2 linked regions of the Bosea vaviloviae genome follow. Each later gene encodes a partner of the first gene's protein in a complex. Links are inferred from orthologs where the notes say so. Each region holds a gene or a part of one and is shown on either strand. Other genes may lie near its edges.

Region 1 (5,194 bases):
ATCGTCGTGCCCATGACCGTCGCCGTCTGGCTGATCGATGGAGCCGTCGGCGCCACTGCGTCGAGCCGCTTCAGGGCGGCTTTCGCGGCGGGCTGGTGGTGGGGTTTCGGCTTCTTCCTCGCCGGCCTCTGGTGGCTGGGCTCGGCCTTCCTGGTGGAGGCCGACAAATTCGCCTGGGCGATGCCGCTCGGCGTCGTCGCCCTGCCGGCCTTTCTCGCCCTGTTCCCGGCGCTGGCCTTCGGCTGCGCCCGGTTGCTCTGGCCGGCCGGAGCTGGACGCATCCTCATGCTCGCCGTCGCGCTGACCGTCAGCGAATGGCTGCGCGGCCATGTGCTGACCGGCTTTCCCTGGAACGTCTACGGCATGATGCTGGCCGGCCAGGGCTTCATCGCGCAATTCGCCGCGCTCGGCGGGCTCTATGGATTGACACTGCTGGCGGTCGCGATCGGCGCGGCGCCTGCGACGCTCGGCACGGCCGAGGCCGGCGCGAGGCGCTGGCGCGCGCCGATCCTCGCCGTCCTGACGCTCGCCGCTCTCATCGGCTTTGGCGCCTGGCACATTCCGAATGCGGCGGCGCCGGTGGTTGCCGGCGTGAAGCTGCGGTTGATGCAGCCGAACCTGGCGCAGGACGCCAAATTCAACGCCCATAACGGCGAGGCGATTCTGAACGAATATCTCACGCTCAGCGACCGGGCGACGAGCCCCTCGACGCTCGGCGTGCAGGACGTCACACATCTGATCTGGCCGGAATCGGCCTTTCCCTTCCTGCTCGGCCGCTCGCCCCAGGCGCTCCAGCGCATCGCCGCGGTCCTACCGCCGAACACGACGCTGATCACCGGCGCGGCGCGGGCAGGCGAGGCGCTGCCCGGCGAAAGCCGGCCGCCGATCTTCAATTCGGTGCAGGTCGTGAACGACGAAGGCGTGATCGTCTCGAGCTACGACAAGGTCCATCTCGTGCCCTTCGGCGAGTATCTGCCGCCGATCCTGGAACGCTTGATCCGCGGCGTCGGGCTGTCGGAATTCGTCTCGATTCCGGGCGGCTTCGCCGCAGGCACGCGGCACACCCCGCTCTCGATCCGCGGCCTGCCCGCGGTCGCACCGCTGCTCTGCTACGAGGCGATCTTCCCCGGCGAAGTCATGCCGCAGCAGGGTCCGCGCCCCGGCCTGATGCTCAACCTCACCAATGACGGCTGGTTCGGCCAGACCAGCGGACCTTACCAGCACCTGGCCCAGGCGAGGATGCGCGCCATCGAGGAAGGGCTGCCGCTGGTCCGCGTCGCCAATACCGGAATCTCGGCGGTGATCGATGGTTATGGCCGCATCACAGCCAGCTTGCCCTTGGGCACACAGGGTGTTCTCGATGCAAACTTGCCGCAAGCGGCTCCCGTTACGCTCTATGCGCAATTCGGAGATGCCGCTTTAGTGGGGCTAATTGCGCTGTTCTTGCTGCTTGCGCGGGTTCGACCGGGCTGATCATCCCATCTGGAACTTTTTTCCTGCGAAAGGGATGGCTGTTCCCGCGGGAAGCATATAAATTGCTAAAATAAATTCATGCCTGCCGGATGATGATTTCCAAGAAAACTGACCCAAGGGTGGTCGATTCATGATCAAAAAAGTGCCCAACCCGATCGACCGCCATGTCGGAAGCCGTGTCCGGATGCGCCGAATGCTTGCTGGAGTCAGCCAGGAGAGGCTCGGCGAGGGTCTCGGACTGACCTTCCAGCAGGTCCAAAAGTACGAAAAAGGCTCGAACCGCATCAGCGCCAGCCGCTTGCAGCAGATCGCCAAGATGCTGGACGTGCCGGTCTCCTTCTTCTTCGACGGAGCCCCGACCGGCGACATGCCGGCGGGCGGCTTCTCCGACGCCGCCTCATCGGCCTATGTCTCCGACTTCATGGCGACCAGCGAAGGCGTACAGCTGACCAAGGCCTTCGTACGCATCAAGAGCGGGCGGGTGCGACGGCGCATCGTCGATCTCGTCGAGGCGCTGGCGGAAGAAGACAGCGGAATCGCGTGATCTAGCTCTGTTTTTGTTCGTCCTGACGAACAAGGCTCCCGAAAAACGGATTTCCGGCTTGACGGCGAACGCGCCCGCTGCAAAGAGGGTGCCCGTTTTCGTCGGCCGATCGTGTCGTCACGCCGGTCACTCGCCAACCCCATCCGAAGGGTTATCTGACCGTGTCACGCCAGAACTACCTGTTCACCAGCGAATCCGTCGGTGAAGGCCATCCCGACAAGATCTGCGACCGGATTTCCGACGAGGTCGTCGACCTGTTCTTCAAGGAAGCGGCGAAAGCCGGCATGGACTCGGCCCAGGTGCGCGTTGCCTGCGAGACCCTGGCGACCACCAACCGCGTCGTCATCGCCGGCGAGGTCCGCACCTCGCTCGACGAGAAGGCGATGAAGAGCAAGGTCAAGTCGGCCGCGCGCAAGGCGATCAAGGCGATCGGCTACGAGCAGGACGGCTTCCACTGGAAGAAGTGCAAGATCGACGTGCTGCTGCACGCCCAGTCGGCCGACATCGCTCAGGGCGTCGACGCCACCGGCAACAAGGATGAAGGCGCCGGCGACCAGGGCATCATGTTCGGCTATGCCTGCCGCGAGACGCCCGAGCTGATGCCGGCGCCGATCTACTACGCCCACAAGATCCTCGAAGTGCTGGCCAAGGCCCGCCACGCCAAGGAAGGCTCCGCCGCCAAGCTCGGTCCCGACGCCAAGAGCCAGGTCACGGTCAAATACGAGAACGGCAAGCCGGTCGGCGTCACCCAGATCGTGCTCTCGACCCAGCATATCGACGAGAGCCTGACCTCGGCCGACGTCCGCAAGATCGTCGAGCCCTATATCCGCGAGACGCTGCCCGAAGGCTGGATCTCCAAGGAGACCGTCTGGCACGTCAACCCGACCGGCAAGTTCGTCATCGGCGGCCCCGATGGCGACGCCGGCCTGACCGGCCGCAAGATCATCGTCGACACCTATGGTGGAGCCGCTCCCCATGGCGGCGGCGCTTTCTCGGGCAAGGATCCGACCAAGGTCGACCGTTCGGCCGCCTATGCCGCGCGCTATCTGGCCAAGAACGTCGTCGCCGCCAAGCTCGCAGAGCGCTGCACGATCCAGCTCTCCTACGCCATTGGCGTCGCCAAGCCGCTCTCGATCTATGTCGACCTGCACGGCACCGGCAAGGTCGACGAGGCGAAGCTGGAGACTGTTCTGGGCGAGGTCATGGACCTGACCCCGCGCGGCATCCGCACGCATCTCGCATTGAACAAGCCGATCTATGCCAAATCCGCCGCTTACGGCCATTTCGGCCGCAAGGCCGGCCGCGACGGCAGCTTCTCCTGGGAGAAGACCGATCTTGTCGATGCGCTGAAGAAGGCCGTCGCCTGAGCGACGGTTTCGACTGAATTGCATCAGGCCGGAGCCTTGGCTCCGGCCTTTTTCTTTGCCCAGAATCCGCTAGAGCAGGCTGCAAGGCCGTGGAAACACGTCGTCATTCCGGATCTGCGCGGCTTCGCCGCCTGTCTGGGATGACAGCGTGTTCCTTTGAAAAACAATTCAATATCAAAGACATGAGCATGACAGACGACTTCGATCCTGACCGCGCCTTCTTCGGCCGTCGCAAAGGCAAGGCCCTGCGCGAAGGCCAGAATGCGATGATCGAGGGCGTATTGCCGCGCCTGCGCCTGCCCGATGGCGCGATCACCGATCTGGCGGCGCTGTTTCCGCAGCCCATGACGGCGGTTCGGCTCGAGATCGGCTTCGGCGGCGGCGAGCATCTGCTGTCGCGGATGCGCGAGAGCCCGCAGATCGGCTTCATTGGCGTCGAGCCCTTCATCAATGGGATGGCGAAGTTCCTCGCCATCGTCGAGCGGGAAGGGCTGACCAATATCCGGCTCTGGGACGGCGACGCTGCACTGATGCTGCCGCGCCTGCCGGAAGGCTCGCTCGATGCGATCGACCTGCTCTATCCCGATCCCTGGCCGAAGCGGCGCCAGCGCAAGCGGCGTTTCGTCTCCGAACGCACACTTGGCTTGTTCGCCCGCTGTCTGCGCCCGGGCGGTCGCTTCCGCTTCGCCAGCGACATCGACGATTATGTCGGCTGGACGCTGGCACGGCTCGCCCGCTCGCCCGATTTCGACTGGACGGATGAGCGCGCCGATGATTGGCGCAAGCCTTACCCCGGCTGGATCCGCACGCGCTACGAGGCGAAGGCCGTCGCGGCGGGCCGCGTGCCGAGCTACCTCACGGCTGTGCGTCGCGCATCCTGAGGAAGCCGAGCACGCGCTGGGCGGTCGTCGTGTTCAAGGTGCGGAAGCTCTGACGGGCGCGCTCGATCGCGACCTCCGACTTGCCGAGATCCTTGCGCAGGCCGATCAGCGCGCGCGTGGTCTCCCAGGACCAGCCGAGAGCCCGGCCGACCAGGAGCACGGCGTCACGGTCCGTGCCCAGGATGATCTGCTCGGTCGCCGGCAGACCAAGCTGCGCCAGCGCCGCAACGGCGCACATCGCATGCTCCAAGGCGCCTGCAGCAGCGAATTCGACCAGCTTGGCCTCGTCGAGCTGGCCGGCTTCGTGGAGCCGGTTGATCTCGATCAGGGCCGCGTTGATCTTGGCGTACCCGTCACTCATCTGCGCCTCGGCGACGATCGCCTGGGCACCGCGCTCGACGGCCATGTCGACCGCGCCGGCAAGCGAGGGCTCCAGCGTCGCCGTGAGGCGACGCCGCGCCGAATTCTTGGCGGCGACCAGAAGCTGATCGAGCAATTCGGCCGGAATGTCGCTTCGCGAGCCCAAAGTCGCCTGGAGCGCATCGTCCTGGACGGCCCGCATCACCAGCACGCCCATGCCATGGCGTGAGAAGCGCGCGGTCTGGTTTGCCGCCACCGCATGGGTGACGACGCGGCCACCGCGCAGAATCAGGAAATCCGTGACCGGCTCGCCGAGATCGGGCCGCTCGGTGATGGCGAGCATGTGATCGCGGCCCTTGGCGGCCGAGACAGCGACCAGATCCTGGTCGGTGAGACGTTTCGAGGCGATCAGCACCGGCCTGGCGACGGCGATCTCGTCGAGCGCGAGTTGGCGCACGACGCCGCTCGGCGCATTGGGAATGGGAGCGAGCCGCTCCGACAATTCGATACGGGCCCGGACCTCGATGGCGCGCGAAAGCCGGCCGATCACCACGTCGAAAATGCTGACC
Region 2 (6,782 bases), 1.6 Mb from region 1 along the record:
CGCGCCACGGCCAGGCGCTGTTGCTCGCCGCCGGAGAGCCGCTGGCCCCAGAGATCGACCTCGTCGAGCCGCTCGTAAAGGTGGCCGAGCTTGGTCAGCTGCATCGCCGCCTTGATCTCGGCCTCGTTATAGGTATCCAGCGGCGCGGGATAGGCAAGCGCCGCACGCAGGCTGCCTTGCGGCAGATAGGGGCGCTGCGGGAGCAACATGATCTCGGCACCGGCCGGGATGCCGACCTTGCCCTGGCCGAAGGGCCAGATGCCGGCAATGGCGCGAAACAACGTCGACTTGCCCGAGCCCGAGGGACCGATGACCAGCGTCCGCCGGGTCGTGCCCAGGTCGAGATCGTTGACGCGCACGATCGGCTGGCCGTTGGGCAGGCTCAACGTGGCTTCATCGACATGCATTGCATCGCCCTTGGCGGGCACCTCATGGATGCCCTTGTCGCCGGCATTGGCGGCCTGCGCCTGAGCGATCGCAGCCTCGAAGGTGGTGAGGCGGTTGATCGAGGCGACATAGGACGCGATCGACTGATAGCGGTCGATGAAGAAGGACATCGCGGTCTGGACCCGGTCGAAGGCCGAGGCGACCTGCGTCATGATGCCAAGCGTGATCTTGCCCGAGAAATAATGCGGCGCGAGCAGGATATAGGGCACGACGACATTGGCCTGGCCGAAGGAGAGCGTGAAGGTGGTCAATCGAACGCGCGCCCAGACGAGCCTGTAGAAATTGCTGACGATGTCGCCGAAGCGCTCGCTCAGATGCTTCTGCTCGGCATTCTCGCCGCGCATGAGGGCGATCTGCTCGGAATATTCGCGCAGCCGCGCCAGCGAGAAGCGGAAATTCGCCTCGCGCTTCTCCTGTTCGAATTCAAGCCCGATCAGCGGCTTTCCGATCATATGGGCGATCCAGGTCGCCGCGACGGAATAGATCAGCGCCATCCAGAAGATGAAGCCGGGGATGGTGATGTCCGTGCCGGGCAGGACGCTCGCGACCGGGATCGACCACAGGATGATCGAGAAGGAGACGAGCGTGGAGACCTGGGTGAGCAGGGGCAGCGCGAAATTATAGGTCTGGTTGACGAAGGCGCGGGTGTCCTCGGCGATGCGCTGGTCGGGGTTGTCGGCATTTCCGGCGAGCGAGACCCTGTAGTGATTGGAATTGCCGAGCCAGGCGGCGCTGAACTTCTCCGCCATCCAGCGCCGCCAGCGGATCAGCAGCGTGTAGTTGGCGACGATTTCGATCAGGTTGGAGACGACTGAGATCGCCGCCCAGACGCTGAACACATAGATCAGCTGATACCAGAAGCTCCCCGCATCCTTCTCCTGGATCGCGTTGTAGAAATCGCGGTTGAAGAAGGACAGCCTGAGCGAGATCGCGACCTGCAACTGATTGAGGACGACCAGGAAAACCAGCAGGAGCGTGCCGAGGCGGCCGGCGCCGATCCGAAACGGCTTCAGGGGCCACAGATGTCCCGTGGTCAGCTCCGGGGCCTCGAAATAGGGCGAGGCCAGTCGCGCGATGCGCGCGATGCCGGGGACGAAGGAGATGGCGTAGACGATCAGGCCGAAGACCGCGATCGTGATCGTCAGGCTGGCCGGCGGCACGAGCGCCTGCCAGGCCTGAGGCCAGGCGCCGGATTGGGCGACCAGGAAGGCCGCGCCGGTGAGCACATACTCGACGCCGAAGATGATCGAGAAGATCCTGAGGAAGGTCGCGATCGCGACGGCCCGCCATGTCGCCGCGGCAAGCAGCAGGCCGATGACGCCCATCCCGATGGCTCCGGCGCTGCCGCTCTGCTGGCCGAGGATGAGGGCAATCACGGCAAGCACGGCGACGGCGATGCTCAAAGGGCGCATGGGCGAGGATCCTGCGGGAATGGCGGGGGATGACGAGATGCCATCGCGATTCTGACCATGTCGCAGAGGATGCGGCCATTCAATGGCGGCACCGGAAGATCAGCAAATTGTCATCGGCCGGACATGAAAAAGGCCCGGCTTGCGCCGGGCCCTCGTATCGTTTTCCAGAGTTGGAAAGCGTGGATCAGAAGTCCATGCCGCCACTGGAACCGGGCATGCCCGGTTCCAGAACCCTTGGAAGATGGGCGTTTGGATTTCCTCAGAAATCCATGCCGCCCATGCCGCCGCCGCCCATCTGGGGCATCGGGGAGTCCTTCTTCGGCAGCTCGGCGATCATCGCCTCGGTGGTGATCAGCAGGCCAGCGATCGAAGCCGCGTCCTGGATCGCCGTGCGCACGACCTTGGTCGGGTCGATGATGCCCATCTTGACCAGATCGCCGTAGACGCCGGTCTGGGCATTGTAGCCGTAGGCGTATTCCTTCGACTCGAGGAGCTTGCCGACCACGACCGCGCCGTCATCGCCGGCGTTGTCGACGATCTGCTTGGCAGGCGACATGATCGCCTTGCGGACGATCTCGACGCCGGTCTTCTGGTCGTCGTTCTGGGTCTTGATCGCCTTGACGGTCGAGAGCGCGCGCAGGAGCGCCACGCCACCACCAGGAAGAACGCCTTCTTCCACGGCCGCGCGGGTCGCGTTCAGGGCGTCGTCGACGCGGTCCTTCTTCTCCTTGACTTCGACTTCGGTCGCGCCGCCGACGCGGATCACCGCGACGCCGCCGGCGAGCTTGGCCAGACGCTCCTGGAGCTTCTCACGGTCGTAGTCCGAGGTGGTCTCCTCGATCTGCGCCTTGATCTGCGCGACGCGGCCCTCGATGTCCTTCTTCTTGCCGGCGCCGTCGATGATCGTGGTGTTCTCCTTCTCGATGCGCACCTTCTTGGCGCGTCCGAGCATGGCGAGCGTCACGGTCTCGAGCTTGATGCCGAGATCTTCCGAGATCATCTGACCGGCGGTCAGGATCGAGAGATCCTCAAGCATCGCCTTGCGGCGATCGCCGAAGCCCGGAGCCTTGACGGCCGCGACCTTCAGGCCGCCACGGAGCTTGTTGACGACGAGCGTGGCCAGAGCCTCGCCCTCGACGTCCTCGGCGATGATCAGCAGCGGCTTGCCGGTCTGAACAACGGCCTCGAGGATCGGCAGCATCGCCTGGAGCGAGGACAGCTTCTTCTCGAAGATGAGGATGTAGGGGTCTTCCAGCTCGGCGACCATCTTCTCGGCGTTGGTGATGAAGTAGGGCGAGAGATAGCCACGGTCGAACTGCATGCCCTCGACGACGTCGAGCTCGGTCTCGGCGGTCTTGGCTTCCTCGACGGTGATGACACCCTCGTTGCCGACCTTCTGCATCGCGGTCGCGATCATCTTGCCGACCGACTCGTCGCCGTTCGCCGAGATGGTGCCGACCTGCGCGACTTCCGCGTTGGTCGTGACCTTCTTGGAGTTCTTCTTGAGGTCGGCGACGATGGCTTCGACAGCCAGATCGATGCCGCGCTTCAGATCCATCGGGTTCATGCCGGCGGCAACCGACTTCAGGCCTTCGCGCATGATGGCGGCGGCGAGAACGGTGGCGGTCGTGGTGCCGTCGCCGGCGGCGTCGTTCTGCTTCGAGGCCACTTCGCGCACCATCTGGGCGCCCATGTTCTCGAACTTGTCGGCGAGCTCGATCTCCTTGGCGACGGTGACGCCGTCCTTGGTGATGCGCGGGGCGCCGAACGACTTGTCGATCACGACGTTACGGCCCTTGGGACCGAGCGTGACCTTGACGGCGTTGTTGAGGATTTCGACGCCGCGCAGCATGCGGTCACGTGCGTCGGTGGAGAACTTGACGTCTTTGGCAGCCATAAGAGCTACTCCTTACATGAAAACGGGGATGGGCGGTCGCTTGGCGTTCAGCCGATGACGCCCATGACGTCGGATTCCTTCATGATCAGGAGATCCTGGCCATCGATCTTGACCTCGGTGCCCGACCACTTGCCGAACAGGACGCGATCGCCCTTCTTGACGTCCAGCGGGGTCAGCTTGCCGGCTTCGTCGCGGCCGCCCGGGCCGACGGCGATGACTTCGCCCTCTTGGGGCTTTTCCTTGGCGGTATCGGGGATGATGATGCCACCCTTGGTCTTCTCTTCGCCATCAAGGCGACGGACCACAACGCGGTCATGCAGCGGACGGAACTTCATGGTTCTGTCTTCCTCTTGGATCTAATTTCGATGCGGGCGCAATCTCAAGAACCCGCGATGGGCACCTGTTAGCAGTCTCGGATGTAGAGTGCTAACCGATGGCGCGGAGATAGGCGCGTCCCCCCGGAGAGTCAAGAAATCATCCCGCCTTAAAGTGAACGCGGGCGTGACGCCGGAGGCTTGCTGCCAAAGCTGGTTGAACACGCTAGCATGGCGAGATGACGACAAACGCGCCCGATCCCCGGCTCGACGATATCGCCCGTTCCTGCGTGGCGCTGCATGTGCGCATGACCGCGCGGGCGGTGACGCGCGCCTATGACGAGGCGATGCGCCCGAGCGGGTTGAAGATCACGCAGTTCGTGCTGCTCTCGGCTCTGAGCACCGGCGCCTGGCGCTCCGTCACCGAATTGGCCGAGCGCTTCGCCCTGGAGCGCACCTCGCTGACCCGCAATCTGCAATTGCTGGCGGCCGAGGCGCTGATCGTTCCCGTGGAGTGCAAGGGCCGCGCCTCGGTCTATGCGGTCACCGAAAAGGGCAGGGCGGCGATCGAGGCCGCCATCCCCTATTGGCAAGCGGCGCAGGAGCGGATCGCGGGCGGGCTCGGCAAGGAGCGCTGGAGCGAAACCCGCGAGGGCCTGAAAGCGCTGCGCCGCGTCGCACGCCTGGCGGATTGAGACGCGGCTTGACCGGCGGCCCTTTCGCCACTTATCGTGTATCTACACAATAGGCCGGAGGCAGCGATGGCGCGCAAGTTCGGGGTGGTGACGCGGGACGTGCTGCTCGCCGAGGACGGGCTCGGTTTCCTGCGCGGTATAGTCGAGGGCCGCCATCCCGGCCCGCCCATCGCGGAGGCGATGGATCTCGATCTCGTCGAGGTCGAGGAGGGGCGCGTCGTCTTCGTCGGCAAGCCCTCGGCGCGCTTCTTCAATCCGCTCGGCACGATCCATGGCGGCTGGACGGCGACGATCCTCGATTCCGCCATGGCCTGCGCCGCGCACACCACGCTGAAGGCGGGCGAGGGCTACACGACGCTGGAGATGAAGCTCAACTATGTCCGCCCGGTCATGCCCGATAGCGGCACGGTGCGCTGCGAGGGCAAGCTGATCCATCGCGGCGGCAGCGTCATCACCAGCGAGGGCCGGTTGACCGATGCGCGCGGCAAGCTGCTCGCGCATGGCTCCGAGACCTGCATGGTGCTGCGCGGCTGAGATCAGGTGCTCAGCGCCAGCCTGGCCGCGATCATCCACATCGTGGCGGCGATGGCGGCCTCCAGGGCCCGCCATGCTGACGGCTTGGCGAAGAACGGGCGCAGCCAGCGCGCGCCATAGCCGAGCCCGAAGAAGAACAGGAAGGAGGCGGTGACCGCGCCCGCGCCAAAGGCGGGTTCGAACCCGGGAAACTGCGTCGAGATCGTGCCGACCAGCACGACGGTGTCGAGATAGACATGCGGATTGAGCCAGGTCAGCGCGAGACAGGTTATCAGGGTCTGCCGCAGGCCCGCCGCCTCGCCATCGCCGGTGACGAGCGCCTCATTGGAGCGCAGCGCCGCATGCAGGCTCTTTGCGCCATACCAGAACAGGAAGGCCGCCCCGGCGTAACGCATCACCGGATCGATCCAAGGCGACAGCTCGGAGATCTGCCGGAAGCTGCTGACGCCGAGCGCGATCAGCACGGCGTCCGACAGCGCACAGGCGAGGCAGACGGCGAGGACATGCTCGTTGCGCAAGCCCTGGCGGAGCACGAAGGCGTTCTGCGCGCCGATCGCGAGGATCAGGCTCAGGCTCACGCCGAGGCCCGTCAGATAGACCGTCACGTTCATGCTGTGGCTCTCCGGCTGCCGGGGTGGCATCGGAGCTAGCTGCCGCCACGGGATTAGGGTAGTTAATGCTGCTAAGGCAGATTAAGCGGTGCTAATGCCATGCTCGATTACTCCGCATTGCGCGCCGTTGCCGCGGTGGTCCAGGCCGGCAGCTTCGAGCAGGCCGCCCACAGCCTCAATGTCACGCCATCGGCTATATCGCAGCGCGTCAAGCAGCTCGAGGAGCGCCTCGGACTGGTGCTCATCGTCCGCGGCGCGCCCTGCGTCGCGACCGAGAAGGGGGCATGGCTGTGCCGGCATATGGAACAGGTCGGGATGCTCGAAGGCGAATTGCTCAGGCATTTGCCTGCCGCCGGGATCGGCGCTGCCCGCCACAAGGTCACGCTGCATGTCGCGACCAATGCCGATAGCCTCGGGACCTGGTTCCTCAAGGCCGTCTCGCATTTCACCCGGCGCTCCGAGCATCTGCTGAACCTCGCCGTGGACGATCAGGACCATACGGCCGAGTGGCTGCAGCGCGGACATGTGGTGGCCGCGGTGACGAGCCTGGGCAAGCCGGTCCAGGGCTGTCGGCGCGTTGCTCTCGGCGCGCTGCGCTATCGCGCGACGGCCAGTCCCGATTTCATGGTGCGGCATTTTCCAAAGGGCGTCACGCCAGACGCGCTCGCCCTGGCGCCGGCCCTGACCTTCAACCAGAAGGACCGTCTGCAAGGCCAGTGGCTCCAACAGGTCGTCGGGCGGAAGTTCGCTCATCCCACCCATTGGCTGCCATCGACGCAAAGCTTCGTCGATGGCGCCGTGATGGGCATAGGCTGGGGCATGAATCCGATCCAGCTCGTCGACCAGCATTTGCGCTCAGGCCGCCTGATCGA

The links. Proteins that work in one complex are often made in the same cells at the same time.
Region 2: the proteins of metK (region 1) and groL are in contact, whole or in part, in a cryo-EM structure (PDB 8P4O), measured with the Escherichia coli proteins. The link is inferred for Bosea vaviloviae from one-to-one orthologs.

The regions. Positions count from the first base shown.
Region 1 is NZ_CP017147.1:1,013,235-1,018,428, reverse strand. The notes cover bases 1,426-4,281. They hold metK (methionine adenosyltransferase), read left to right. Parts: upstream 1,426-2,178; coding sequence 2,179-3,384; downstream 3,385-4,281. Other genes in these bases: BHK69_RS04775 (DUF2336 domain-containing protein), read right to left, coding at 4,240-4,281; trmB (tRNA (guanine(46)-N(7))-methyltransferase TrmB), read left to right, coding at 3,573-4,265; BHK69_RS04790 (helix-turn-helix domain-containing protein), read left to right, coding at 1,604-2,017; lnt (apolipoprotein N-acyltransferase), read left to right, coding at 1,426-1,473. Outside these bases: more of lnt, read left to right, coding at 1-1,425; more of BHK69_RS04775, read right to left, coding at 4,282-5,194. UniProt on the Escherichia coli protein: Catalyzes the formation of S-adenosylmethionine (AdoMet) from methionine and ATP.
Region 2 is NZ_CP017147.1:2,587,332-2,594,113, forward strand. The notes cover bases 1,438-4,375. They hold groL (chaperonin GroEL), read right to left. Parts: upstream 3,757-4,375; coding sequence 2,119-3,756; downstream 1,438-2,118. Other genes in these bases: BHK69_RS12050 (ABC transporter ATP-binding protein/permease), read right to left, coding at 1,438-1,859; groES (co-chaperone GroES), read right to left, coding at 3,804-4,091; BHK69_RS12065 (MarR family winged helix-turn-helix transcriptional regulator), read left to right, coding at 4,310-4,375. Outside these bases: more of BHK69_RS12050, read right to left, coding at 1-1,437; more of BHK69_RS12065, read left to right, coding at 4,376-4,765; BHK69_RS12070 (PaaI family thioesterase), read left to right, coding at 4,832-5,299; BHK69_RS12075 (LysE/ArgO family amino acid transporter), read right to left, coding at 5,302-5,910; BHK69_RS12080 (LysR family transcriptional regulator ArgP), read left to right, coding at 6,010-6,782.